2 regions of the Bacillus sp. SYZHCR11 genome follow, and region 2 is predicted to be linked to the other one. Evidence: predicted binding sites of a transcription regulator. Region 2 holds the regulator's gene; the other holds the start of a gene.
The links. The regulator NrdR, encoded in region 2, represses ribonucleotide reductase genes. The targets are predictions, from matches to a motif close to AACACNATATATNGTGTT.
Positions count from the first base shown of each region.

Region 1: a site for NrdR is predicted at 3,003-3,020, ahead of nrdI (class Ib ribonucleoside-diphosphate reductase assembly flavoprotein NrdI). Genes of this name have one in related genera too.

Region 1 is NZ_JBXUND010000001.1:491,053-506,193, reverse strand. It holds gene AC2CGA_RS02355 (hypothetical protein) at 23-316, opposite strand; gene AC2CGA_RS02350 (YmaF family protein) at 418-822, shown strand; gene miaA (tRNA (adenosine(37)-N6)-dimethylallyltransferase MiaA) at 921-1,865, shown strand; gene hfq (RNA chaperone Hfq) at 1,905-2,126, shown strand; gene AC2CGA_RS02335 (YmzC family protein) at 2,223-2,498, shown strand; gene AC2CGA_RS02330 (hypothetical protein) at 2,581-2,796, shown strand; gene nrdI (class Ib ribonucleoside-diphosphate reductase assembly flavoprotein NrdI) at 3,056-3,448, shown strand; gene nrdE (class 1b ribonucleoside-diphosphate reductase subunit alpha) at 3,408-5,510, shown strand; gene nrdF (class 1b ribonucleoside-diphosphate reductase subunit beta) at 5,528-6,517, shown strand; gene AC2CGA_RS02310 (hypothetical protein) at 6,566-7,186, shown strand; partial or broken gene AC2CGA_RS02305 (N-acetylmuramoyl-L-alanine amidase) at 7,236-7,993, opposite strand; gene spoVK (stage V sporulation protein K) at 8,300-9,268, shown strand; gene hflX (GTPase HflX) at 9,398-10,660, shown strand; gene AC2CGA_RS02290 (methionine gamma-lyase family protein) at 10,677-11,942, shown strand; gene AC2CGA_RS02285 (MerR family transcriptional regulator) at 12,052-12,456, shown strand; gene glnA (type I glutamate--ammonia ligase) at 12,514-13,848, shown strand; gene AC2CGA_RS02275 (L-dopachrome tautomerase-related protein) at 14,065-15,141, opposite strand, start outside.
Region 2 is NZ_JBXUND010000003.1:164,710-179,850, forward strand. It holds gene AC2CGA_RS12630 (aldo/keto reductase) at 1-753, opposite strand, end outside; gene AC2CGA_RS12635 (MFS transporter) at 813-2,012, opposite strand; gene AC2CGA_RS12640 (winged helix-turn-helix transcriptional regulator) at 2,196-2,582, shown strand; gene AC2CGA_RS12645 (glyceraldehyde-3-phosphate dehydrogenase) at 2,790-3,812, shown strand; gene speD (adenosylmethionine decarboxylase) at 4,051-4,431, shown strand; gene nrdR (transcriptional regulator NrdR) at 4,680-5,138, shown strand; gene dnaB (replicative helicase loading/DNA remodeling protein DnaB) at 5,250-6,659, shown strand; gene dnaI (primosomal protein DnaI) at 6,684-7,619, shown strand; gene AC2CGA_RS12670 (TVP38/TMEM64 family protein) at 7,651-8,292, shown strand; gene ytxC (putative sporulation protein YtxC) at 8,358-9,188, shown strand; gene thrS (threonine--tRNA ligase) at 9,597-11,528, shown strand; gene AC2CGA_RS12685 (HAD family hydrolase) at 11,598-12,377, opposite strand; gene AC2CGA_RS12690 (sensor histidine kinase) at 12,564-14,345, shown strand; gene AC2CGA_RS12695 (LytR/AlgR family response regulator transcription factor) at 14,323-15,057, shown strand.

The DNA.
Region 1 (15,141 bases), on a different contig from region 2:
AAAGGAGCCCTTTTTGATTGTCTTAGTAGTAATACGGATAGTAAGGGTAGCCGTAACCTCCGTACAAATACGGATTGAACAAAGCGCTTCCGACAAGCCCCCCGACAAGCCCTCCGAAGAACGGTCCGCCGTAAAAACCAAACGGCCGTCCGAATCCATAACCAAACCAAGGCCGGCCAAATCCAAAACCCGGCCGCCCGAAGCCGAAGCCGAATCCGGGACGCCCGAACCCGAAGCCCGGCCGTCCAAACCCAAATCCGGGCCGTCCAAACGGTCTCATATCACTATCTGCTGCATATGTGTATTCTTCATTCATAATTTAGGTACCTCCAAGAATAAATTTGAGATGATAACAGAGTATTCAGCCCACCAATTTTTGATTGGGCATTTATCAAAAAAATAAAGGAGTGAGCTTTTGTGGGCCTGTATCAGTCCGATTGGTCAAAAAAACCTCCGCACACACACGCATACCGGGCTGTTACGGATGTAGTGCAGGGGCACTACCATATGATCGAAGGCTTTTCGCAGCCGGAGAACGGCAGCAATACAGATGAGCATACACATTTCTATACGGGCATCACCTCGTTTGAAAACGGCCATTTTCATAGGTATTACGGCATTTCCGGCCCTGCCATCCCGAGGGATGACGGAACACATTACCATGAGCTTTCAGAGACCACCTTTGCCGCCTACAATGAGCCGATTCGGATCCAGCATGGCGGCGTCGTTTACGATCCGCGGGAGGAAGGACGGAAAACGCACCGCCATACGCTCAAAGGAAAAACGAGAGAGGTTGTCGGAAACGAGCCGATCGGGTGGTAGCGGACGTTTAGCGCTCAGGAAAAAGGGCAAAATGAATAGGTGCCTGAAGAAATGAATGCTATAATTAGGGGGAGATTTATAAAAGAGAGTGATACATATTGAAAAATAAAAAACAGCCTGTCGTCATACTCGTCGGACCGACGGCAGTCGGAAAAACAAAACTAAGCATCGGACTCGCGAAAATGCTGAATGCGGAAATCATCAGCGGAGATTCCATGCAGGTATATAAAGGGATGGACATCGGAACGGCCAAAGTCACCGAAGAAGAGACAGAAGGTGTGCCGCATCACCTGATTGATATTTTGGAGCCGTCCGACACTTTTTCAACGGCGGATTATCAGAAAATGGTGAGGGGAAAAATCACCGAGATTGCCGGTAGAGGAAAGCTGCCGATGATTGTCGGGGGGACGGGTCTGTACATTCAGTCCGTGCTGTATGACTATACGTTCACGGAAAACTCCGGCGACCCTGTATTCCGGGAGCGAATGGAGAAACTGGCGGCTGAAGAAGGGGCGGAAGCGCTTCATGCCAAGCTTGCGGCAGCCGACCCGGAAGCGGCGGCAGCCATTCATCAAAACAATACGCGAAGAGTCATCCGCGCGCTCGAAATCCTGCATGTATCGGGAAAAACAATGTCAGAGCATCTTAAAACCCAAAAACGGGAGCTGCTTTACAATGCGGTTCTTATCGGTCTTACAATGGACAGAGAAGTACTGTACGGCCGGATTAACGAGCGCGTTGACCTGATGCTGGAAACCGGCCTTCTTGACGAAGTAAAGCGGCTGTATGATATGAATATCCGGGACAGCCAATCGATTCAGGCGATCGGCTATAAAGAGCTGTATGAATATCTTGATGGAAAAGTGCCGCTTCCTCAGGCCGTGGAGCAATTAAAACAAAATTCAAGGCGATATGCGAAACGCCAGCTGACCTGGTTTCGCAATAAAATGCCCGTTTCATGGACAGATATGACGCCGCCTGTTGATATTGAGCAGAAAAAAAAGGAAATTTTCGAGTGTATAGCAGGAAAACTGGAAATTTAATCGAAACAGTATTGTATTGAGAACCAAGGAGGACGAAACATGAAACCGATTAATATTCAAGATCAGTTTTTGAATCAAATCCGAAAAGACAATACGTTCGTCACGGTGTTTTTACTCAACGGCTTTCAGCTTCGCGGCCAGGTAAAAGGCTTTGACAACTTTACCGTTTTGCTCGAAACGGAGGGGAAGCAGCAGCTTATTTATAAACATGCCATCTCCACGTTCGCCCCGCAAAAAAACGTCCAGCTTGAGCTTGAATAGACTTTTTGACAAAGACCATGAACAATGGTCTTTTTCTATGCGCGTCTGTATATTGCAGGCCGTATATCGGAAAGATAAAAGGGGGTTCGGAAAATCGTGTTCGAAAGTGAAAATGAACTGAGAAGAATCAGGATTACGCTCGTTTGGATCGCTGTTTTTTTGCTGTTTGGAGCTTGCAGCAATCACGAGACGGTGGTGACGGATGATGACGGCGGCTTGGCGGATGCCGAATCGCAGACAGAAGGCATGGTGCAGCTGGAACATAATCGTTTCGGCATTGTCGAGGACGGTTACTTAAAAATATACCGCTATGATGAAAAAACGAATAAAATCGAACTGAAAAAAGAAACGGCGCTGGATGAGCTTGAATAAATTTCACAAGCGTTCGAATTTACAAAGCGGGCCGCACAAGCTACACTAAGTACTGACATTGATCATGCAGAGGGTGAGACGATTGAAACACAAGGTGATAATCAACCATTGGGAAGAAACTTGTGAAGATGATTCCTGCTATGAATATGGAACCAGCATCATCGTTGACGGCAAAGAACTGATCAGGGAGGCTTCCATCACAAGCGCTCTGAAAGCCGTACTGAAAGAAATCGGTGCTGATGTGGAGATTGAAGAAACCGTTGAAAGCGAAAAAAAATGTGATTCTTACAAAAAATAAGAATAAAAGTCTAGACTACTAAGCAGTTTTTTTTCATGTTATGATAGACATCGGCTTACACATGACACCTTGAGTAGGATGAGAGATGATTCTCGTTCTGCTCTCTTTTTTGGGCGTTAATCGGGCCGGAGCCAAAGTCCGCTCTTTCAAAAATATGAATTTTTTATAAATCGATCTCAATATGTTGTGTTTTTCTGAGAGGTTAGTATACTATATATAGTGTTAAGAGATTCATTATTTTTGATAGGTCGTGATAAGGATGGTTCAAATCATATTTGATTCAAAGACAGGGAATGTTCAGCGTTTTGTGAATAAAACAGACTTTCAGCTGATCCGCAAGGTGGACGAAATGGACCACGTGGACACTCCGTTTGTTTTGGTCACCTACACGACAAACTTCGGTCAGGTACCGGCATCAACACAATCATTTCTCGAAAAATACGCCCATCTCTTATTAGGAGTCGCTGCGAGCGGCAACAAAGTATGGGGCGATAACTTTGCAAAAAGCGCCGATACCATCTCTAGACAATATCAGGTGCCGATCTTGCACAAATTTGAACTCAGCGGCACATCTAAAGACGTTGAATTGTTTACTCAGGAGGTAGAAAGAGTTGTCACAAAATCAAGTGCCAAAATGGATCCAGTTAAATAACGAAATCATGATCCAACAAGATGGAAAATTCCAGTTTGATAAAGATAAAGAGGCTGTACATAGCTATTTTGTAGACTATATCAATCAAAACACAGTTTTCTTTCACGATTTAAAAGAGAAGCTGGATTATTTGATTGAAAACCAATACTACGAAGAGGAATTCTTAAGCCTTTATTCTTTTGAAGACATTAAAGAAGTGTTTAAGACAGCTTACGCTAAGAAGTTTCGTTTTCCTTCCTTCATGAGTGCGTTTAAATTCTATAATGACTATGCTTTGAAAACGAATGACAAGAAAAAAATCCTCGAGCGTTATGAGGACCGGATCTCAATTGTTGCGCTGTTCTTCGCAAACGGCGACACTGAGAAAGCAAAAGAATATGTGAATCTGATGATCAATCAGGAATATCAGCCGAGCACACCGACATTTTTGAATGCCGGCAGAAAACGCCGCGGAGAACTGGTGAGCTGTTTCTTGCTCGAAGTCAATGATTCCTTAAACGATATTTCACGGGCGATCGATATTTCCATGCAGCTTTCTAAACTGGGCGGCGGTGTTTCTCTTAACCTGTCCAAGCTCCGCGCGAAAGGTGAAGCGATTAAAGATGTTGAAAACGCCACAAAAGGTGTTGTAGGCGTCATGAAGCTTCTTGATAACGCGTTCCGTTACGCTGACCAAATGGGCCAAAGACAAGGCTCTGGCGCGGCGTACTTAAACATTTTCCACCGCGATATCAATGACTTTCTTGATACGAAAAAGATTTCTGCGGATGAAGATGTGCGCGTCAAAACGCTTTCTATCGGTGTCGTCATTCCGGATAAGTTCGTTGAGCTTGCACGTGAGGACAAAGCGGCTTATGTATTCTATCCGCACACGATTTATAAAGAATACGGCCAGCATATGGATGAGATGGACATGACGGCGATGTATGAGGAGCTTGTCGACAACCCGCGTGTCAAAAAAGAAAAAGTGAATGCGCGCAAATTGCTTGAAAAGCTTGCCGTTCTCCGTTCTGAGTCAGGTTATCCGTACATTATGTTCCAGGACAACGTAAACAAAGAGCATGCGAATAACCACGTATCAAAAGTGAAATTCTCGAACCTTTGCTCTGAAGTGCTTCAGGCGTCACAGGTTTCGGCTTACACAGATTATGACGAGGAAGACGAAATCGGCCTGGACATTTCCTGCAACCTTGGTTCATTAAATATTTTGAATGTCATGAAACATAAATCGATTGAGCGCACGGTGAAACTCGCGACGGATTCCCTGACTCATGTATCTGAGACGACGGATATCCGCAACGCGCCGGCAGTCAGACGCGCGAACAAAGCGATGAAGTCGATCGGTTTAGGCGCCATGAACCTTCACGGCTACCTGGCCCAAAACGGCATCGCTTATGAAAGCCCGGAAGCAAGAGATTTTGCGAATACGTTCTTTATGATGGTGAACTTTTATTCCATCCAGCGTTCAGCTGAGCTTGCGAAAGAAAAAGGCGAAACGTTTGAGCATTACGAAGGCTCCACTTATGCAACGGGAGAATATTTCAATAAATACATCGAAAAAGAGTTCTCACCGGCATACGAAAAAATCGCTGCGCTCTTTGAAGGCATGCACATCCCGACAATTGAAGACTGGAAAGAGCTGAAGGCGTTTGTCGCCGAAAACGGCATGTACCACAGTTACAGACTGTGCATCGCGCCGACAGGCTCCATTTCCTACGTCCAATCCAGCACGGCGTCCGTTATGCCGATCATGGAACGGATCGAAGAAAGAACATACGGAAATTCAAAAACGTATTACCCGATGCCGGGGTTAGCGTCTAATAACTGGTTCTTCTACAAAGAAGCTTATGATATGGACATGTTCAAAGTGGTGGATATGATCGCGACAATCCAGCAGCATATCGATCAGGGAATCAGCTTTACCCTGTTTTTGAAAGATACGATGACAACTCGTGATCTGAACCGTATTGATCTGTATGCCCACCATAGAGGCATCAAAACCATTTACTATGCAAGAACGAAAGATACCGGGCAGGACAGCTGTCTTTCTTGTGTCGTTTGATTAAAGGAGAGTTAACAGTGACAAAAATTTATGACGCAGCAAACTGGTCAAAGCATGAAGATGATTTCACCCAAATGTTCTACAACCAAAACGTAAAGCAGTTTTGGCTTCCGGAAGAGATCGCATTAAACGGCGATCTTCTTACTTGGAAGTATTTGGGTAAAAATGAGCAGGATACGTACATGAAGGTGCTCGCCGGCCTGACACTGCTTGATACAGAGCAGGGGAACACAGGCATGCCGATTGTGGCCGAGCACGTCGAAGGCCATCAGCGAAAAGCGGTTCTTAATTTCATGGCGATGATGGAAAACGCGGTGCACGCAAAATCATATTCAAATATTTTTATGACGCTTGCTCCGACTGAAACGATCAACGAAGTATTTGAATGGGTAAAGCAGAATAAATATCTGCAAAAAAAAGCGCAAATGATTGTCGGGCTTTACAAAGCCATTCAAAAAGATGATGAAATTTCACTGTTCAAAGCGATGGTTGCTTCTGTCTATCTGGAAAGCTTCCTTTTCTACAGCGGTTTCTATTATCCGTTATATTTCTACGGACAGGGAAAACTGATGCAAAGCGGTGAGATCATCAACCTGATTCTTCGTGATGAAGCGATCCACGGTGTATATGTCGGACTGCTGGCCCAGGAAATATTCAATAAACAAACAGAAGCGAAAAAAGCGGAACTTCGCGAATTTGCGGTTGAGCTTTTAGAAGAGCTTTATCACAATGAGCTTGAATATACAGAGGATCTCTACGACCAAGTCGGGCTGTCTCATGACGTAAAGAAATTCATCCGCTATAACGCCAATAAAGCTTTGATGAACTTAGGGTTCGATCCTTACTTTGAAGAAGAGGATATTAATCCGATTGTATTAAACGGATTAAACACCAAAACAAAATCACATGATTTCTTCTCCATGAAAGGGAACGGCTACAAAAAGGCGACGGTAGAACCGATTAAGGACGAAGATTTTTATTTTGGCCAAGATGAAGAGCAGATATAATATCTGCTCTTTTGGCTTGAGTGGAGAGGTAAGACAGGAGGAACGGGCATGAATAAAATGGATGAAATCATCTTGGCTGCACCGCGGAGTGACGTCTTTCAAAACGAAATGCTGACATTTCAGGGAGTCAACAGCGAGGATGAACGTATCATAAAAATTATGGCTCAAATTGAGGCGCATTTTTTTGAAATCAGAAGAGGCGACGCGGAAGAGGACCCGCGATTTAAACAGCCGATTCCGTATGTCGTCATCCGCCGCGATGATGAGGTATTTGTGTATGAACGGCTCGCGGGCGGAGGGGAATCGCGCCTCCATAATAAGCTTTCTCTCGGCTTCGGCGGACACATGAACCCTATGGAAGGGGCGGCTTCATTTTCGGAAGTGCTGAAACAGAACACCGACCGGGAGCTGGCGGAAGAACTGTACATTCGCGAGGAGGACAAACAAAATATTGTCACACTCGGCCTGATCAATGATGATGAAAACGATGTAGGGAAGGTGCATATCGGCATCCTTTCTGCGCTCCAGTTAGCGCCTGCAGCACAAGTCGAAGTGAAAGAAAAAGATCAAATCGCCGGGCGCTGGATGAAACTGAGCGAACTGAAAGAGGAAAATGTGTATCAGCGTCTTGAAGCTTGGTCTCGGTTTGTCGCCGATATACTTCAATAACAAAAAACCCCCGTTCGTCCCAAAAAGGGAGAGCAGGGGTTTTTTCCATTTAGTCTTGCACAATGAAGGCATCAAATCCGGCTTTTTCGGCCCGCGCTGCCAACGCTTCAGCATAATCTCTGGAAGAGAATGCGCCGATCTGCACTTTGAATAAGCCGCCTTTTGGAAGCACAATCGCGTCAAAACCTTTAGACACCGCATCGGCGGCAAGCGCATCAGCATTTGCTTTCACTTTGAATGCGCCGATTTGCACTTTATATAAGTCAGCTTTTTTTTTAGACCGAAAGCTTGCTCCAAGCCCTTAGCATGTCCTCTTGCAAGGCTTTCAATAAAACTGGCTGTTTTCAGTTTGTTTGCATCAGCTGACGTATCAACAAAACCATTCTCCGTCAAAATCGCCGGCATACTTGTCTCCCGCAGCACATGGAAGTTGGCTGTTTTTTTTCCGCGGTCATTAAAACCCGATGCTTGAATTACTTGCGTGTGGACGGCTGATTGGTAAGTCGAGGTCGGCGCTCCGACACCGGGGTAAATATAGCTTTCGAATCCGGTTCCGCCTCCTGAGTTAATATGAATGGATAAAAAATAATCTGCGCCCCAGCTGTTGGCGGCATCCGTTCTTTCCGTCAGGCTGACCGTCTTATCGCTTGTCCTGCTCATCGTGACAGAAACTCCTTCATACTCATTCGTCAGAATCGTGCGCAAAGCCAGCGCGATCTCCAGCGTGACCGCTTTTTCCTGAAGTCCGTTTCCGGTTGCACCTGAATCAGTTCCGCCATGACCGGGGTCTATAAAAATTTTAACCATTCTCCATCACCTCATTACAGCATATGATGATATTCAAAAGGTGCTTGTACGGCTGTCATTCATGAAAAAAATGAGAAATACACCCAACATTTCCCGGAAAATAAAAATAAATGGTTTGTCCTCCCGTTTTTGCTGAATACAATAAGAAATGAAAAATATTTCTCGGGAAAGCGCAGGATTCAACATCATTCCCGAAGAGAACGGAAAAAGTGACAGATAAAGAGGAAAACGGGCCTCATGATGATAGGCGGATGTCACAGAACCGCTTCATCATGAGTAAGATAAAGAGAGAACAGAGAGGTGAGCATGTTGGAGCGCGCTGTAACCTATAAAAATAACGGACAAATTAACATCATTCTTAATGGCCAAAAGCAAGTGCTGACAAATGCAGAAGCTGAGGCGGAATATCAGGCCGCCCTGCAAAAAAATGAAGCCAAGCACAGCATTCTGAAAGAAATTGAAAAAGAAATGAACACATTAGTGGGTATGGAAGAAATGAAACGCAACATTAAAGAAATTTACGCGTGGATATTCGTCAACCAAAAACGGGCCGAACAAGGGCTGAAAGTCGGAAAACAAGCTCTTCATATGATGTTCAAAGGGAACCCCGGCACCGGGAAAACCACCGTCGCGAGACTGATCGGCAAGCTTTTCTTCGAGATGAACGTTCTTTCCAAAGGACATCTGATCGAAGCGGAACGTGCCGATCTCGTCGGTGAATACATCGGACACACGGCGCAAAAAACGAGAGATCTGATTAAAAAATCGCTTGGGGGCATTTTATTCATTGATGAAGCATACTCACTTGCAAGAGGCGGAGAAAAGGATTTCGGTAAAGAGGCGATTGATACGCTTGTCAAACATATGGAAGACAAACAGCATGAATTTATTCTGATCCTGGCAGGGTACTCGAGAGAAATGACACATTTCCTGTCATTAAATCCCGGTCTGCAATCGCGCTTCCCTATCAGCATCGATTTTCCGGATTACTCTGTCACTCAGCTGATGGACATCGCAAAGCGCATGATAGCAGAGCGGGAGTATCAATTAAGCCAGGAAGCCGAGTGGAAGTTAAAAGATTACTTAATGACAGTGAAAAGCACGACAAGCCCCATTAAATTCAGCAACGGGCGCTTTGTCAGAAACGTGATTGAAAAATCAATCCGCGCTCAGGCCATGAGGCTTTTAATGGGAGACCAATACTTAAAAAACGATTTAATGACGATCAAGAGCCAGGATTTACTTATAAAAGATGAGGCGGCAGCTCACGAATAGACCTCTCAGCCGGTTTGAGGGGTCTCTTTTTTATTTCTCTCTTTAAAACCCGCCGGATGTGTGGTATACGCCCTGCGGGTTTGGTATGATAGTACTACTGCCCAATACGACACAGAAAGGAACATCCATTTGAACGAACAGGAAGGAAAAAAAGAAACGGTCATTTTGGTCGGCTGCCAGCTTCCGCACATGACAGATGAGCACTTTGAACATTCCATGGAAGAGCTTGCTTCATTGACAAAAACGGCTGACGGAACGGTGCTGACCCGGATTACGCAAAAACGGAACAGAGCGGATGCCGCTACATACATAGGCAAGGGGAAAGTAGACGAGCTGAAGGCGCTGTGTGAAGAGCTTGAAGCGGATCTGGTTATTTTTAATGATGAACTGTCACCGAGCCAGCTTAAATCACTCGCCACTGCAATTGAAGCGAAGATCATCGACCGCACGCAGCTTATTTTGGATATATTCGCAAAAAGGGCGAAGACGAGAGAAGGAAAGCTTCAGATCGAATTGGCCCAGCTTCAATACGCGCTGCCGCGTCTGAGCGGACAAGGAATCAATCTCTCAAGACAAGGCGGCGGAATCGGGACGAGAGGGCCCGGTGAGACAAAGCTTGAAACAGACCGGCGCCACATTAGAAACCGCATACACGAAATTAACGTGCAGCTGTCAACGGTTATCCGCCACAGAAGCCGTTATCGGGAGAGACGCAAAAAGAACGGCGTGCTTCAGGCTGCACTCGTCGGTTATACCAATGCAGGAAAATCAACGTGGTTCAATCAATTAACAAGCTCAGACAGCTATGAAGAAGATCTGCTGTTTGCAACACTTGATCCGATGACGAGAAAGATGGCGCTCCCAAGCGGCTACAGCGTCCTTTTGTCTGATACGGTCGGCTTCATTCAGGATCTGCCGACGACGCTGATTGCCGCTTTCCGTTCAACGCTTGAGGAAGTGAAGGAAGCAGACTTGATCATTCATGTCATTGATTCATCCAATGAAGATTATGCCGGGCATGAACAGACTGTCCTCGGACTGTTAAAAGAGCTTGAGGCAGATGATATTCCGGTGCTGACCGCTTATAACAAACGTGATGAGACACTTCCTGACTTCATCCCGACAGCGGGAGAAGGCCACATCATGATCAGCGCCCGAATCGCCGGGGATGAAGCGAAACTAAAAGCGGAAATCGAAGCTTATTTGCGCCGGGAGCTGATGACACCGTATGAAGTTCATGTGCCTGCCGCCGAAGGCAAATTGATGTCACGCATCAAATCAGAGACCATGATCGACAGCCTTTATTTTAATGAAGAAAATGAACGCTACGAAGTTTCAGGTTATGTACAGGAAGAACAAAGCATACTCGGAGAATTGAAGAAATTCATGTAAGGAAGGTATACACAACATGTTTGACACACTGACCCACGGCGCTCTTTTACAAAAAACCGCCGAAGAAACAGAAGCGGAAATCTCCGCCGTTCATAAAAGAATAGAAGAAATCAGTGAACGGAATGAATGGAGAGTCCTGCAAAGCTACAGAAAACATAAAGTAAGCGATACGCATTTTACGCCTTCAACCGGATACGGTTATGATGATATCGGACGGGATACACTGGAGAAGATCTATGCTGATGTGTTCGGAGGAGAGGAGGGACTTGTGCGGCCGCAAATCATTTCCGGTACGCATGCGATTTCAATCGCGCTCTTCGGCGTGCTGAGACCCGGGGACGAATTGCTTTATATCACAGGCAAGCCTTACGATACACTCGAGGAAATCGTCGGAGTAAGAGGCGGGGAGTATTCAGGCTCGCTTAAGGAATTTCAAATCGGATACAATGCAGTCGATTTAACATCAGAAGGCAGAGTGGACTTTGAAGCAGTCCGGGCTGCAATCCGGCCGAATACAAAAGTGATCGGCATCCAGCGTTCAAAAGGATATGCGAATCGTCCGTCTTTCAGAATAAATGAAATTGAAGAGATGATTCGTTTCGTAAAGGAAATCAAAGAGGATGTCATTGTTTTTGTGGACAATTGCTACGGAGAATTTGCAGAAGAGCGGGAACCCTGCCACGTCGGAGCGGATCTTATGGCCGGCTCCCTGATTAAAAACCCGGGCGGCGGCCTTGCTAAAACGGGCGGCTATCTTGTAGGGAAAGCCAAGTGGATTGAGGCCTGCTCTTACCGGATGACCTCCCCGGGAATCGGAAGTGAGGCCGGTGCTTCGCTTTATTCACTGCAGGAAATGTATCAAGGTTTCTTTCTCGCTCCGCATGTAGTGGCGCAAAGCTTGAAGGGAGCGGTATTTACCGCCCGTTTTCTTGAAAAGCTCGGCTTTACGTCAAACCCTGCATGGAATGCGCCGAGAACGGATCTGATTCAATCAGTTGAGTTTCAGGACCCTGATAAGATGATCGCTTTTTGCCAGGCGATACAATATGCATCACCGATTAATGCGCATGTGACGCCTTATCCGAGCTATATGCCGGGATATGAAGACGATGTCATTATGGCAGCGGGCACTTTCGTACAGGGAGCAAGCATTGAATTATCAGCAGATGGACCTATCAGACCGCCTTATGTCGCGTATGTCCAAGGAGGATTAACCTACGCGCACGTGAAAAATGCGATTTGCAGCGCCGTAAATGCTTTAATGGAAAAAGAGCTGATTTAGGGCGTTTGCAATTTTCAAAGAATTTGATGTTAAGATTCCTTACATTGTGTTGACACAAAATATAACATCACCTATAATGAGACTAAGATAAGAAAAGGAGGAAATTGAGATGAGTGATAACATTCGCCGCTCAATGCCTTTATTTCCAATTGGGATTGTCATGCAGTTAACAGAACTTTCTGCCCGGCAAATTCGATATTATGAGGAAAATGGATTGATATTTCCAGCGAGAAGCGAAGGAAATAGACGATTATTTTCATTCCATGATGTAGATAAACTGTTAGAAATCAAAAATCTGATTGAACAAGGCGTCAATATGGCGGGGATCAAACAAATTCTGGATAAGGCATCTGCCGAACCGGAAGAAAAATCCGAAAAAACCGCCAAACCGATGAAGCACAATCTGTCTGATGACGAACTCAGAAAGCTTCTGAAAAACGAACTGATGCAGGCAGGCCGTTTCCAGCGGGGAAATACTTTCCGCCAAGGTGACATGTCCCGATTCTTTCATTAATCCGTTAGCAACTGTTTTGCTATATACATTTACCTTTTAGAGGAGGAGTTTTACGAAATGGCAAAGTACACAAGAGAAGACATCGTAAAATTAGTAAACGAGGAAAACGTAAAGTATATCCGCCTTCAATTCACAGACATTCTCGGAACGATTAAAAACGTGGAAATTCCTGTGAGCCAGCTTGAAAAAGCACTTGATAATAAATGCATGTTCGACGGTTCTTCCATCGAAGGTTTCGTCCGTATCGAAGAGTCTGATATGTACTTATATCCTGATCTGAACACATTTGTAATCTTCCCGTGGACGGCTGAAAAAGGTAAAGTAGCACGCTTCATCTGTGACATTTACAATCCGGACGGCACGCCGTTCGAAGGTGACCCGCGTAACAACCTCAAACGGATTCTGAAAGAAATGAAAGAACTCGGTTTCAGCGATTTCAATCTTGGACCTGAGCCTGAATTCTTCCTTTTTAAATTAGATGAAAAAGGCGAACCGACGCTTGAATTGAACGATAAAGGCGGATACTTCGACCTGGCTCCGACTGACTTGGGAGAAAACTGCCGCCGCGATATCGTGCTTGAGCTTGAAGAAATGGGCTTTGAAATCGAAGCATCTCACCATGAAGTTGCTCCTGGTCAGCACGAAATCGATTTTAAATATGCCGGTGCCATCCGTTCTTGTGACGACATCCAAACTTTCAAACTGGTTGTCAAAACGATCGCCCGCAAACACGGTCTGCATGCGACATTCATGCCAAAACCGCTGTTCGGCGTAAACGGTTCCGGTATGCACTGCAACCTATCACTCTTTAAAGATAACGTTAACGCATTCTTTGATAAAGACGCTGATCTTCAGCTGAGTGAAACAGCAAAACATTTCATTGCCGGTATCGTAAAACATGCGACAAGCTTTACGGCTGTCACAAACCCGACAGTGAACTCTTACAAACGCCTTGTTCCGGGCTATGAAGCACCTTGCTACGTGGCATGGAGCGCGCAAAACAGAAGCCCGCTGATCCGTATCCCGGCTTCCCGCGGCATCAGCACGCGTGTTGAAGTCCGCAGCGTAGACCCGGCGGCAAACCCGTACCTGGCGTTAAGCGTATTGCTTGCAGCAGGCCTTGACGGAATCAAAAACAAACTTGAAGCACCGGCTCCGATTGACCGCAACATCTACGTCATGAGCAAAGAAGAGCGCATGGAAAACGGCATCGTAGATCTTCCGGCGACACTGGCGGAAGCTCTCGACGAATTCAAATCAAACGAAGTCATGGTTGCAGCGCTCGGCGAGCACCTGTTCGAACACTTCATTGAAGCAAAAGAAATCGAATGGGATATGTTCCGCACACAGGTTCATCCGTGGGAGCGCGAACAATACATGTCTCAGTATTAATCTCTCAATCCCTTGGCACTATTGGTGTCAGGGGATTTTTTAAGTTTTGGTCAAAAGGTTAAGAGGTCGATATTTTGGTCCTTGACCAAAAAAAATGAAGTTATGAATCTAACTCCATAATTGAGGACACGTATTTATTGTAATCCCTTATTCGGTTTAGGATGAAGGCTAAATGATGCCAATTATGCTCTAAAATTGAACCGGCCATTTTTATTTTCAAAAAGCAGGAGCAGGAAATTCATCAATTTTGATACGAAGTAAACTATAAGGTTTCTGTCGTAAGTCTTCTCCATAATGAAATCTAGCCTGCCGATGTAATTGGTTCACGATGACATATAAGTATTCATCCGGACCAATCGAAAAAGTATCCGGCCATAAAATTCTCGGATCATGTGCGATGGTTTCCATTGTGCCATTCGGCAGCATCTTTCGAATACTATTGTTCTCGTAATCTCCGGCATAAACGGCTCCTTTTGCATCTGTAATCATTCCATCAGACGCGCCTTTCTCTCCCCAATACGCCACATGATAAAGTAAATCCATGTCCGATATATTTCTATCTCTCAGGGCTTCTGTTGAGATAGAGAACAAATGGCGGCTGGTCAGGGGACAAAAAAATAATACCTTTCCGTCGGGAGAGATCGCAATACCGTCGGATGCCAGCCTAAATGGGGAAGTTGAACCATCCTTGTTACGATTCATCAAAATTTTGCCTTCTACTTTCGGTATAAAAGAGGAATCCGGTGAAGTTGGATTTGCTCCATTTAACCGTCTAAATGCGTTTCCGGTTTCTAAATTAACGACGATAATAGCTCCTGGTCCTTTGGAAGAAGAATCCGTTATATAGGCATAACCTGCAGTTCCGACACGAAAATCAAATCGGACATCATTCAGGTAGGTTGTTGGAAGGACAACATCTTCTGTAAAGGTATACACTCTTCTGATTGTATTGGTTTTTAAATCAACAGCGACTAATTTTGCCCCGCCTTTAATTGGTTCAGAAAAATTGGGCGCCGCTGTATCTAGTATCCAAAGCGTTCCTCTTCCATCAGCAACTACACTTTGGACACTGATGAAAGTCATTTTGATATTCTCAAAGTTAACCAAATTGGTTTGTAAATCAGGATAAGGCTGCAATTTATCCCCAATTATTTCCGCTACCGTAAATTTAACATCGTCTCCCCATTTCGGAAAACAAATGAATATACGTCCGGTTTCTGAGACAGTAACACCGGTAGGCATAGCTCCATAAAATGCATAAACCAGTTCTAAATCACCAAAATATTTTTCAAA
Region 2 (15,141 bases):
ATCAAAGACATTTGCATTTTCTTCAATACGGTGTTTTTTAGTTGATTTCGGAATGGTGATGACACCGTTTTGCAAATCCCAGCGCAAAATCACTTGAGCGGCTGATTTGCCGTATTTCTCAGCAATCTCCTGTAAGACGGGGTGATCAAGCAGCTGCCCTTGCATCAATGGCGACCACGCTTCAAGCTGAATGCCTTGTTCAGTGCAGAAAGCAAGCAGTTCTTTCTGTGTCAGGCGCGGGTGGTACTCCACCTGGTTGATCATCGGCTTGATTTCCGTTTCTTTCATGAGATGTTTCAGGTGGTGAATTTGGAAATTGCTGACCCCGATCGCCTTAATGCGTCCATCCCGGTAGAGGGTTTCGAGCGCCCGCCACGCATCGATGTACTTTCCTTCGACAGGCCAATGGATCAAATATAAATCTAAATAATCTAAACCGAGTTTTTCTAAGCTTGTGTCAAACGCTTTTAACGTTTCTTCATATCCTAAATCGGCATTCCATACTTTTGACGTGACAAAAATGTCTTCACGTTTTAATCCCGCTTCTTGCAGCCCTTGGCGGATCCCTTCGCCGACACCTTCTTCATTTCCGTAAATCGCGGCGGTATCAACGCTGCGATAGCCGTGCACCAATGCCGTTTTCACCGCGTTGACGAGTTCCGCGCCTTCCTCTACTTTGAAAACTCCGATGCCGAACCAAGGCATCTCTACTCCGTTATGCAATGTTGCTTTTGCTTGTAAATGTGTTGTCATGTATATATTCCTCCTATTATTTGTCTGTTGAAAAAAATCAAAATGCGCTGAAGAAAAACTCACCTCCTTTCAAGGGCAGTGCGATCCCGCTTTTCCAGCTTCCTGCTCCATCCGGTTAATACGACCGCGCTGAGCACCATCAGCGCCCCGATCCAAGCGGTATGAATGATTCCGATTGAGTCTGTAATGATTCCGCCGGCAAACGAGCCGATCGCGATTCCGGCATTAAATGCCGCGATATTTAAGGCTGAAGCTGTATCAACGGCGCTTGGCGCAAAACGTTCACTCAGCATCACGACATATACCTGAAGCCCCGGCACATTCATAAACGCCAACAGCCCCATGAAAATAATGGTGATCAGCCCGGCTGTTTTAAACGGCGCGGTAAAAGTCAGGACAAACAGCACAGCAGCCTGGACAATGAACATATAAAACAAGGCTTTCAGCGGATTACGGTTTGATAAACGGCCGCCAATCATGTTTCCGATGGCAATCGCAATTCCGTAAATGAGCAGGATGGCCGCGACGGTTTCTTTCTGAAAACCGGTTACCTCCTGAAGAAGCGGAGATAAATACGTAAACACGACAAACGTTCCGCCGTAGCCTAACGCTGTAATAATAAATAAAAGCAATAACCGGCCGTTTGTGACGAGTTTGACCTGCTCGGAAAATGCGGTTTTCGTCCCTTTGCGCAAATGAGACGGAACGAGAAGCGCGTTTGTGAGGAATGCGATGATTCCTACCGCCACAATCACGGCAAATGCGATTCTCCATCCGAATTGCTGGCCGAGATAGGTGCCGAACGGAACGCCGGTCACCGTAGCCACCGTCAGCCCCGTGAACATAATGGAAATCGCGCTTGCTCTTTTATGCTCCGGCACGATATTGGCGGCGATCGTTGCCCCGATTGACATGAAAATGCCGTGGGAAAAAGCCGAAATGACCCGTGCCGCCAGTAAGACGCCGATTGAGGAAGCGCTCGCTGCGAGTGTATTTCCGGCGATAAAAATCAACATCACCCAGAGCAGCAGCGTTTTCCGCGACATGCCGGATGTGAGAGACGTTAAAACCGGCGCGCCGAATGTCACGCCCAGAGCATACATGGAAACGGTAAGTCCCGCCGTTGTCACAGGTATATGCAGATCTTGAGATATAAGCGGCAGCAGTCCGACGCTGATAAATTCGGTTGTGCCGATCGCAAAAGCGCTGACGGCTAATGCCAGCAGCGCTGGTAAATAGCTTTGGCGATGTGAAGACATCTGTTTTCCTCCTTAAACGATAATGTATGGTTGAAATGATGCCGGGTAAACGATATAAGTATAAGAGTACATTCCTTTTCAGCCGGCAAATGTCATTATGATTGATAGAAGTGTCATTGAAAAGAACGTACTTTTAAGTGCCATAGGCACTTTTTAGTTCCTATAGATGAGGAGGAATTACCGTTGCTGAAGAAAAAATACAATATATCCGTAGAGGCGGCGCTTGAAGTGATCGGCGGAAAATGGAAGTGTGTGATCCTCTGCCACCTTATGCGCGGGAAAAAACGGACAAGCGAATTGAAGCGGCTTATGCCGGACATCACCCAGAAGATGCTGACACAGCAATTGCGGGAGCTGGAAGCTGACGGCGTCATCAACCGGATCGTGTACAATCAGGTGCCGCCGAAAGTGGAATACGAGCTGAGTGAATACGGGCACAGTCTGGAAAGAATTTTAAATGCGCTGTGTGACTGGGGCGCGATGCATATTGCTAAACGGTACGGCGAGGTGTCTTCCGTTTTAGAGGACAGCATTTTAAATGACAAATTTAAAGAACCGGGACAAATATAAGAAAAAAGCAGGCAGCCTGAGACGCTGATCCTGCTTTTTTTATGGAAGAAAGATCATTTTATATGCAAAAAAACCGATTGAACAACATATTGATCGGTATAAGGGTGGATTTTTATCAAGTTGTACTGGCGGATTTCTTTTAATGTGTTATACTATATATAAATAAAGGTAAATTAGAGTGGCATATTAAAAAGGGGTGACCTGAGCATGAAGGTAAAAGTAGCAATCAACGGGTTTGGAAGAATCGGAAGAATGGTGTTCAGAAAAGCAATGGAAGATGATCAAATTCAAATAACAGCCATTAATGCAAGCTATCCCCCGGAAACGCTTGCTCATTTGATAAAGTATGACACAATTCACGGCAAATACCATCAAGAAGTTGAGACCGCCGGCGACAGCCTGATCGTCAACGGAAAACATATTATGCTGTTCAATCGCCGGGACCCGAGAGAGCTTCCGTGGAAAGAATGCGGAATAGACATCGTCGTAGAGGCAACGGGGAAATTTAATTCAAAAGAAAAAGCGATGAGCCATATTGAAGCAGGGGCGAAAAAAGTCATTTTAACGGCTCCGGGCAAAAATGAAGACGTTACCATTGTCATGGGAGTAAATGAAGAGCAGTTCAATCCCGATGAACATGTCATTATTTCAAATGCATCCTGCACGACAAACTGTCTTGCGCCGGTCGTCAAAGTGCTTGATCAGGAATTCGGGATTGAAAGCGGCCTGATGACGACTGTTCACGCTTACACGAATGATCAAAAAAATATCGACAATCCGCATAAAGATCTGCGGAGGGCGAGAGCGTGCGGAGAATCCATCATTCCGACTTCTACAGGCGCCGCTAAAGCGCTGTCGCTCGTGCTGCCTCATTTGAAAGGAAAACTTCACGGTCTCGCTTTGCGTGTTCCCGTTCCGAATGTGTCATTAGTGGACCTTGTCTGCGATCTGAAAACAGATGTGTCGGCCGAGCAAGTGAACGCCGCTTTCCAAAGAGCCGCAAAAACGTCGATGTACGGAATTCTTGATTATTCGGATGAGCCGCTCGTTTCTTCGGATTATAATACGAATTCACACTCTGCGATCATCGACGGACTGACAACGATGGTGATGGAAGACCGAAAAGTAAAGGTGCTCGCCTGGTATGACAATGAATGGGGATATTCCTGCCGGGTCGTTGATCTTATCCGTCACGTCGCCGCGCGAATGAAACACCCGTCAGCTGTGTAGACTAAAGTTCATGGACATTTGTTAGAAAAAAACCCTTAACGGCATATTCGCAAAAAACACACCTTGCAAAATAAACTTAAACACAGTATACTATCTTTCGTGAACTTCTTGCTCGTGACTGCTTCGGAATTACTTAAAGGGTTAGGACCTCTCCGGACTAACTTTCCCCCGTGGTAAATGGCCGGGTCAGTTCTCGGAAATTCACTTTTTTAATTCTTGTTAAGGGGGGTCCATGATTATGGAAACAATGGGGCGTCACGTCATCTCCGAGCTGTGGGGATGCGATTTTGATAAGCTCAATGACATGGATTTTATTGAAAAAACGTTTGTAAATGCTGCTTTGAAATCAGGAGCTGAAGTGCGCGAGGTCGCATTTCACAAATTTGCACCGCAAGGCGTAAGCGGAGTCGTTATTATCTCTGAGTCACATTTAACGATTCACAGTTTTCCTGAACACGGATATGCAAGCATTGATGTTTATACTTGTGGAGACCTGGATCCTAATGTGGCTGCGGATTACATTGCGGACGCATTACATGCAGATACAAGAGAAAACATTGAAATACCGAGAGGAATGGGGCCTGTACAGATTAAACAGGCACAAGCGAAAGTACTGTAATTTTCAAAACGCAAACACAAGGGAGCTAAGCTGAAAAAGCCATTACGCGCTTTGAAGCTGATGCTCCTTTTCTAATGTAAAAAAACAGCATTGCTTTTTCTTTAAGCATTTTTTTTGTAAAATAGAAAAGATAAGGCCGGTCTATCGGCTCTCCCAACAAATAGGCTCATCCTAGAAACGTTGGCGGGCATTTACCGGAAGCTTGCGAACCGCATTACAGCAACGAAACAGATGGGAGCTGATCCAATTTGAAATGTCCTTCATGCCAGCATAACGGTTCCCGCGTACTTGATTCACGGCCTGCGGACGAAGGGAAATCAATCCGCAGAAGGCGGGAATGCGAAGCCTGCCATTACCGCTTCACTACATTTGAGAAGTTTGAAGAGATGCCTCTGATCGTCGTGAAAAAAGAAGGCGTCCGGGAAGAATTCAGCCGTGAAAAAATGCTGCGCGGGTTAATTAAAGCTTGTGAAAAAAGGCCCGTTCCTTTGAAAACATTGGAAGACATGTGCTTTGACATTGAAAAAGAGCTGAGAAACCAAGGCGTATCTGAAGTCAAAAGCGAACTTGTCGGTGAAATGGTAATGGACCGCCTGGCGAAAATCGATGAGGTGTCTTATGTCCGCTTTGCCTCCGTCTACCGGCAGTTTAAGGATATAAACGTGTTTATCGATGAATTGAAAGATTTAATAAAGAAAGAACGCTGAGAGAGCTAAGAGATTGTGTCTGGCTCTTTTCTCATGAGCAAAATTGGCATTTGATAGATCGCAGAAACGGTGTAAAATGAGAGTAGAAACATATCGGAAGGTTTGAGAATCATGGCTGACTATTGGAATGACGTATTGCCTGTAGATCCTTATACGGTCAAAAGCCGTTCGCTTCTTCAGGATGTCGACAGACAGGTTTTGACACATCTGTACCAGCCGCTGATCGGTTCTTTTGCATTCTCCCTTTATATGACCTTGTGGGGGGAGCTTGAGCAGAACCGCTTGTGGGGAGCGGAATCCACGCACAGGCAGCTGATGGGCATGATGCAGTCAAATTTAAAAAAGATTCATCATGAACAGGGAAAGCTTGAAGGAATCGGACTGCTGAAAGTGTATATCCGGGAGTCCGAGCAAAAAGAGCGGATGTTTATTTATGAGCTGCTGCCCCCGCTCAGGCCGAATGATTTTTTTGAAGACGGCATGCTGAATGTCTTTCTTTATAACAGAGTCGGTAAAACGAAATACCAGCAGCTGAGACAATTTTACACGCACCCTTCCGTCGGCGCGGGCGCAAGGGAAATTACCCGTCCGTTTAATCACGCTTTTGCCTCTTTTCAGCCGAGTGAATGGAAAATGACGCCTGATATGGAAGAGGCGATGAAGCTCCCCGAGGACTATGAGACGGCGTCTGTCGGACAAGCGCCTTCCTATACGGTGACGGAGGAAGTGTTTGATTTTGAGCTGTTTTTGGCGGGGTTATCAGAAACGATGATACCGCGCAAATCAATCACACAGGATGTGCGGGAGAGCATTAAAAAGCTTTCATATTTATACGGAATAGATCCTATCTCCATGCAGCACGTCGTCATGACCGCAATTAATGAACAGGATACGATAACGGCCGAAGCGCTGAGGAAAGCGGCCAGCGACTGGTACCAAATTGAAAGAAGCGGCAAGCTTCCCGAACTGATTGATAAAACACAGCCTGTCACCTTGAGAGAAAACCGGACGGAAAAGGACGATTCATTGAACGGCGAACTCATCGCACAGCTTGAGACCATATCACCGAGAAAGCTTCTCCAGGACATTGCGGACGGGACCGAGCCGTCAAAAGCCGACCTGCAGATTATCGCCGATATTATGTTCGAACAAAAGCTTGAGCCCGGCGTCACCAATGTGCTGATTTATTATGTCATGCTGAAAACGGATATGAAGCTGTCCAAAAACTATATCCAAAAAATCGCCGCCCACTGGGCCAGAAAGAAAGTCAAAACGGTACGGGAAGCAATGAAGCTCGCAATCGAAGAGCACAGGCAATATCTTGATTGGGCGGACGGCAAAACAAACGGCGCGGCGCGCGGCAAAAAAACCGTCCGGGAAGAAAAGCGCCCTGATTGGATGAAAGAAGAAGAAACCGGGAAGAAACAAGAACAGACGGCTCTTTCCGCACAGGATCTTGAAGAACAGAAGAAAAAAATGATGGAAGAAATGAAAAAACTGAAAAAATACTCTGCCTATTGAGACAGAGAAGCGGGGTGATATTGAATGGAACCGATCAGCCGATCCTTAGAAGGCGTGACGAAAAGACCTGACTTTCAAAAACGCCTGGAACGAATGCAGCAGCAAGTTATGGCCGACGAAGACGTCCAGGCTTTTTTGAAGGAACAGAAAGATGTTATCAATCAAAGCATGATTGACAGAGGGTTAAATAAACTGTACGAATTCGTTCAGCAAAGCAAACAGTGCGCCTTCTGTTCGAAAGACAGCCGGACGAACAGCCTGCTTGAAGGCTACCATCCGAAGCTTGTGATCAACGGGCGTTCCATTGATATTGAATATTACGAATGTCCGGAAAAGAGAAAGCTCGACCGCCAGAAAAGGCAAAAGTCCCTGATGAAGAGCATGTATATCCAGCAGGAACTTCTCGGCGCGACGTTTCAGCAGATCGACATTACCGATCCGAGCAGACTCGGCATTTTCCAGCATGTGACGGATTTTCTGAAGAGCTATAATGAAACGGGAAAAGGCAAAGGGCTGTATCTGTACGGAAAATTCGGAATCGGAAAGACATTTATTTTAGCCGCCATTGCCAACGAACTGGCGGAAAAAGAGTATTCATCAATGATCGTATATGTTCCCGAATTTGTCAGAGAGCTGAAAAACTCGCTTCAGGATCAGTCGCTGGAGGCGAAACTGAATATGGTGAAAACGACGCCCGTACTGATGCTTGATGACATCGGAGCGGAGTCAATGACAAGCTGGGTCAGGGATGAAGTCATCGGCACCGTGCTTCAGCACAGAATGAGCCAGCAGCTTCCCACTTTCTTCTCGTCTAATTTTTCACCAGACGAGCTGAAGCATCATTTTACGTATTCACAGCGGGGAGAAAAGGAAGAAGTAAAAGCGGCAAGACTGATGGAGCGGATTTTATATTTGGCTTCGCCCGTCCGTCTTGACGGGGAAAACCGCCGCCGTTCATGATGCCGGCGTCCAATGGGAAGGATTTGAGGGAATGAGGAATAAGAAGGCTGTCACTTGGGCTGCGGCTGCGGCGGGAGCGGGTCTTTTGCTGTGGGCAAACCGCAAATATCTGAATCTGTCGCCTAAGGAGATCCGGCTGTGGGTGTTATCGTTCGGTGTTTTTGCGCCGCTTGTGTTTATCGGAATTTCCATCGTCAGGCCTTTTGTGCTGTTTCCCGTATCAATCGTTTCCGTCGCCGGAGGATTGGCGTTCGGCCCGTTTTTCGGCACCATGTATACGCTGGCGGGCTCAATGGGCGCTGCCGCCGCGTCTTTTTTTGCGGCGGGGCTGTTTGCCTTTAATGAGAAAAGCCGTCATGGAAAAATGGAAGCCATTCAAAAGCAGATGAAAACCAATGGCTTCTTTTATATTTTTATCCTGCGCATTCTGCCTGTTAACTTTGATGTGATCAGCTATGCCGCGGGCCTATCGAAAGTCAGGCCGGTAACGTATTTTTTGGCGACCGCAGCGGGCATCATTCCGGGGACGATCGTCCTGAATGTGCTCGGCGCGAGCTTTATGTCCGGCAATGTGCTGACCGTACTCTGTGTGATCTGTCTTTACATCGTATTTTTATCGCTTCCCGTTATATTTAAAAAGAAGGTGCGTCATTTGTTCGGCGGTGAAAGCTAACCTTTACGTCTATTTTAAAAACATCCCCCATATACTTGTAACAGATGCCGTAAGGGGGGACAAATATGCTTGAAGTGATCTTTGAAGATGACCACGATACCGCCGCTTTTTTACATCTCATTCAGCAATCGGACGACCGGAGACATTTTATTGTCCGTGAAGGCATAAAAAAAGTCGGAATCGCAAGGTCTGAAACGGCTTTTTGCGTTCAGCGCTTTATTGAGCCGATACTTGTCAGGTTTTTTTTGGAATGCAAAGAAGACGAGCATATGCTTTCGCTTATTGAGGACGCATACTGCTTCACCGATCAGGATGAACAGCAGCAAATCCTTCAGCTTGCACACAGCATTATGGAAGGAGAGCTTGAGGATCATCCGTTTGAGCCGAAGAAAGAGCCGCGCACACAGTTTATTTCAGATGCGCTCCGGACGATTTCACTTGATGCGGGTGTTTTTTCCGTGCGTTCGTTTCAGACGTTCCGGCTCGGCAGGTATTATGAGAGGCTCAGAGAATATGCGGAGGCCGCGATAGATGAATACCAGATGGAACAGGAATATCAAAACTTTATCCAGTCTCTGAGAGATTATGTGACATCCAATCCGCCGCGGATGAAGAAAGTCCGCATCGTACATGACCGGGCTTTTACGCTGTGGGAGCTGCGCTATGTGTCAGAACGGGAACAGAAAAAATACATAGACAGACGGTTTGTGCGGGAGCACCCGATGTATATAGATTCCCATCTCCTTGCGCCGCTGATCTCCATTGCGCCTGAGACGGTCGAACTGTATACGGACAAACCGGAACATATGATGTCAAGAACCATTCAAAACGTGTTTCAGGAGAGGGTGCGCCTTTTTCCGCTGGGCGCGTTTGCAGCCGAGAAGACGGAAGGATAGCCGCACGGACGGCCTTGTGTAAGCGGCAGGGCTGTCTGTGCGAAATCAGACGGAAAACCGAGTTGCATTTTTCTCACAGACATTTTATAATACATAAAAGATTAATGATTGCTACACGTATTGATAAGGACATGAAGCATTGATACCGGCTTTATAAGAGAGGAGAGCCCAGGCTGAAAGCTTTCCAGCTATGGATCATTGTCTTTACCGCCTTTGAACTTCAGCTGTGAACGCCGGAATAAGCGCCAGTAATAGCTGACGGGAACTCCCGTTACAGAGCTTAGAGCCGCAGTGCCGAAGCAATCGGCCGCGCGGAAAAAAGGGTGGAACCACGATTCCGTTTATTTAACCTCGTCCCTTTCATAGGGGGCGGGGTTTTTGATTTGCATAAAAAAAGGAGTGACGAAGATGTCAGATATGATCAACATCACATTTCCGGACGGAGCGGTAAAGGAATTTCCGAAAGGAACTACAACAGAAGATATCGCGGCATCCATCAGTCCGGGATTAAAGAAAAAGTCTTTAGCCGGAAAACTGAACGGACAGGAAATTGATTTAAGAACGCCGATTCAAGAGGACGGTGCCGTAGAAATCATTACAGAAGGCACAGAAGAAGGTTTGAACATCATGCGGCACAGCACGGCGCATTTATTGGCCCAGGCGATTAAACGCATTTATAAAGATGTGAAATTCGGAGTCGGCCCCGTCATTGAAAACGGGTTCTATTATGACGTTGAAATGGAGCAGGCGCTGACGCCGGATGACCTTCCGAAGATTGAAAAAGAAATGAAACGCATCATCGGTGAAAATCTGCCGATCATCCGAAAAGAAGTGAGCCGTGATGAAGCAAAAGCCATGTTTGCGGAAATCGGCGATAATCTGAAGCTTGAACTGCTGGATGCGATTCCAGAAGACGAAACGGTCTCTATTTATGAGCAGGGCGAATTTTTTGACCTGTGCCGCGGCGTGCACGTGCCGTCTACAGGCAAAATTAAAGAATTTAAGCTGCTGAGCCTTGCGGGCGCATACTGGCGCGGCGACAGCAAAAACCAAATGCTTCAGCGGATTTACGGCACGGCTTTCTTTAAAAAGGATGACTTGAAAGAGCATTTGCGCATGCTTGAAGAAGCGAAAGAGCGTGACCACCGAAAACTGGGCAAAGAATTAAAATTGTTTGCCAACTCTCAAAAAGTCGGACAAGGTCTGCCGCTCTGGCTGCCGAAAGGCGCGACCATCCGCCGCGTGATCGAGCGCTACATTGTGGATAAAGAGCTGAGCCTCGGTTATGAGCATGTGTATACGCCTGTCCTCGGAAGCAAAGACCTGTACGAAACATCAGGGCACTGGGATCATTATCAGGATACAATGTTCCCGCCGATGGAAATGGACAATGAAACACTTGTGCTCCGTCCGATGAACTGTCCTCATCATATGATGATTTACAAACAGGACATTCACAGCTACCGCGAGCTTCCGATCCGCATCGCCGAGCTCGGAACGATGCATCGTTATGAAATGTCCGGGGCGCTTTCAGGTCTTCAGCGCGTACGCGGCATGACATTAAATGACGCGCACATTTTCGTCCGCCCTGATCAGATTAAAGAAGAATTCATCCGCACCGTCCGTTTGATTCAAGACGTATACAAAGACTTCGGCCTGAGTGATTACACATTCCGCCTGTCTTACCGCGATCCTGAAGATACGGAAAAATATTTTGATGATGATGAGATGTGGAACAAAGCGCAATCCATGCTGAAGGCGGCAATGGATGAGATGGGGCACGACTATTATGAAGCGGAAGGCGAAGCGGCATTTTACGGCCCTAAACTTGACGTGCAGGTGAAAACGGCGATCGGCAAAGAAGAGACATTGTCAACTGTACAGCTTGACTTCCTTCTTCCGGAACGCTTTGATCTCACTTACGTCGGAGAAGACGGCAAACAGCACCGCCCTGTCGTTATTCACCGCGGCGTCGTATCAACGATGGAACGTTTCGTTGCTTTCTTAATCGAAGAGCACAAAGGCGCCCTTCCGACATGGCTTGCGCCGGTGCAATTCCAAGTCATTCCTGTATCACCGTCCGTGCATCTTGACTACGCGAAAAAAGTGCAGGAACGCCTGCAGCGCGAAGGCCTGCGTGTCGAGCTTGACAGCCGGGACGAAAAAATCGGCTATAAAATCCGTGAAGCGCAAATGCAAAAAATCCCGTACATGCTTGTGGTCGGTGACCAAGAAGCGGAAAACGGCGCGGTAAACGTCCGGAAATACGGCGAGCAGAAATCAGAAACCGTCTCATTGGACGATTTTGTGAAAAAGGCTGTAGCCGAAGCGAAAAAATAACCGGAAATACAAAAAACCCCGTTCATTCAGAATGGGGTTTTTTAGCGTATAAAATTATCTTTCTTTTTGTTAATCTATAATCGCAAACAGCTCGTGAAGATCGCTGATCACGTAATCAGGCGCAATGTCCGTATCATTTTTCTTTTGTGTCCGGTTTATCCAGACTGTCGTAATGCCTGCCCGTTTCGCTCCCAATATATCAGTATTGAGGTTATCTCCGACCATAATGGCGTCTTCTTTTTTCAGGTTCAGGAGGCCGAGGCAATGTTCGAATATGGAGGCATCGGGTTTCCCTTTTCCGAAAGCGCCTGAGATGACGATTTCATTAAAATAAGGCGCGAGCTCAGGAACGCCGGCTAGTTTTTCTTTCTGCAGGCTGGGATCGCCGTTTGTCAGCAGAAGCAATTCATAAACACCTTTCAGCTTATCAAGCACCGCAAACGTTTCATCATACACATACGGGCGCTGTCTGCGTTCCGCCGCGAAAAACTCCGCCAAATATTCGCCGTAAGCCGCATCGTCTATACCGACGCTTTTTAAGCCGTTCGTCCAGGCGTTTCGTCTGTATTCCGGCGCAATCCGATTCAGCTGTTTAAATCCTTCGCTGACCGGCTCGGAAAAATTCGCCCATAATCCTTCAAACGGATTAATGCCGATCATGACCGTATAAGGATAGGTTTCGTATGACATATACAATTCCCGTGCCGCTTTCCGTACCGCCTCTTCAAATGTTTGCGGGTCAAGGCCATATTTTTTTTCCGCTTGTAAACATGTTTCCCTGAATGTTGTTCTGACGCTTTTTTCATCCCATAACAGTGTATCGTCCAAATCAAAAAATACGGCTTTCATGATCTTCTCCTCTTTGTTATATTCTGAAACTCTCTGCCGCAAGGCTCCCGTTTATTCTACAATAGATACATAGACTGTGAAAGATTTGTTTTCAGATGATTTGAAAAAAACAGGCAGGTTTGTGTCAGATTCTGTCTCAGGCTCTAAAACGTGATAAAATAAAATTTGAAAGAACAGGTGAAAAGTATGCTGCATTTGATCATCATGATGCTGGAAAGAGTCGGAATTATCGTCATATTGGGATTTGTTCTGGCTCATACCAGATTGTTCAGACAGGCGCTCCAGCAGCCTGAGAGCTATAAAGGCAAAGCGGTGCTGATTTCAATTTTCTCGCTGTTCAGTATCATCAGCAACTATACGGGAATAGAAATTCAGCGGAATACAATCATGAATAATGACTGGGTGTTTCAAATTAATCCGTCCGGTTCAATTGCCAATACAAGAATTATGGGCGTTGAAATCGGCGGACTCTTAGGCGGTCCGTATGTGGGGATCGGCGTCGGCATACTGGCCGGCCTGCATCGTTTATCACTCGGCGGCGCGACCGCAGTCAGCTGTGCCGTCTCATCCGTTTTAGCGGGCATTTTGTCCGGCTGGATCGGACGGTATTTCAGAAAACGCTACAGGATGCCGACACCGCGGGTGGCCGCGCTTGTCGGACTCGGAATGGAATCGCTGCAAATGCTGCTCATCCTCTTGATGGCCAAGCCGTTTTCTGATGCTTGGACGCTTGTGAGCATCATCGGCATCCCGATGATATTGGTAAACGGGTCAGGGACTTTTATTTTTCTTTCGATCATTCAGTCGATTATCCGGAAGGAAGAACGGGCGAGAGCCCTTGAAACCCACAGGGTGCTGATGATTGCCGATCAGACGCTTCCGTATTTCCGCCAGGGGCTGAATGAAAGCTCATGCAAAAGCGTCGCCGCCATCATTCACAGGCAAACAGGAACGGACGCGGTATCGCTTACGGATAACGAAAAGATTTTGGCGCACGTCGGCGCGGGTGCCGACCATCATATTCCGTCTGAAAGCCTGATTACCGGATTGTCAAAGCGCGTTATTAAAACGGGTCATATTATGAAAGCGACATCAAAGGAAGAAATTGAATGCACGCACGATCCCTGTCCGCTGCATGCGGCGATTGTATTGCCGCTGACGTCAAACGGCAAAACGATCGGGACGCTGAAAATGTACTTTAAAAGCCCGTCAGGTTTAAGCCGGGTTGAAGAAGAGCTTGCAGAAGGACTCGCCATGCTGTTTTCCACACAGCTTGAACTCGGCGAGGCGGAACTGCAGAGCAAATTGCTGAAAGACGCAGAAATAAAAGCGCTTCAAGCACAGGTCAATCCGCATTTTCTGTTTAATGCGATCAATACGATTTCTGCTCTTTGCCGTACGGATGTGGAAAAAACCCGAAAGCTTCTGCTGCAGCTCAGCGTCTATTTCCGTTCCAATCTCCAGGGGGCAAGGCAGCTGCTCATCCCGCTTTCTAAAGAACTGAACCATCTGCAGGCGTATTTATCATTGGAGCAGGCCCGTTTTCCCGGGAAATATAAAATCAGTCTTGAAATCGAACGCGGTTTGGAGGACATCGAAATTCCACCTTTTGTGCTGCAGATTCTCGTCGAAAATGCGCTTCGCCATGCATTTTCAAGAAAGCAGGACAGCTGTGCCGTCAATGTGAGCGTGGTATCCGCCGGTCAGTCGGTTTTAATGCGGGTTGGAGATAACGGGCGGGGAATTGATCCGGAATTGCTGTCCGTGCTCGGAAACCGTCCGCTCCCGTCTAAAGAAGGGACGGGAACCGCGCTTTACAATTTAAATCAGCGGCTGATCGGGCTGTTCGGCCCCAAGGCAGCCCTGCGATTGGAAAGTGAGACCGGCAAAGGTACGGACGTATCATTTGAACTGCCTTTGAAACTGATGACTAAAGGAGAAGAACATGCTGAAGGTGTTAATCGTTGATGATGAAATGCTGGCAAGAGATGAATTAGCTTATTTGCTGAAACGGACGAATGAAGTAAGTGACATAAACGAAGCTGAAAATATTGAATCCGCTTTTGACAGTATGATGGATCAAAAACCGGATCTGCTGTTTTTGGACGTTGATTTGTCAGGAGAAAACGGATTTGATATTGCCAAACGGCTGAAAAACATGAAAAATCCGCCGGCCGTCGTTTTTGCGACGGCGTATGACCAATTTGCTTTAAAAGCTTTTGAAGTCGACGCACTCGATTATTTAACGAAGCCTTTTGATGAAGAAAGAGTGCGCCAGACGATCAGAAAGTTTAAAAGAGTGAAGCAGGACAGGGCAGGAGCCGTCTCGGAGCAGCCGTCCGCAGCCGGAGCGCATAAACTGGCTGTATCAGCCGGTGAATCTATAGTCATTTTAGATACGAAGGACATTATTTACGCCGGCATGGAGGACGGACACGTTTCCGTCAAAACGTTTGCCGCGTCTTATTCCGTTCATGAAACTTTGGCGGTCATTGAGAAAAAACTGCCTGATACGGGTTTCTTGAGAGTGCACCGCGCGTTCATTGTGAATACGGAGCATATTACGGAAATTCATCCGTGGTTTAATTCGACTTACAATCTGATCTTAAAAGACGGCTCTAAAATTCCCGTCAGCCGTACATACGCAAAGGACTTAAAAAAGCTGCTTCATATTATATGAGGCGGCTTTTGCATTTCAGCAGCCGTTTTTTGCATTTCAGAATGAATATTCAGCCGTTTGTTATGAAAGCGCTTTAAAAATCGA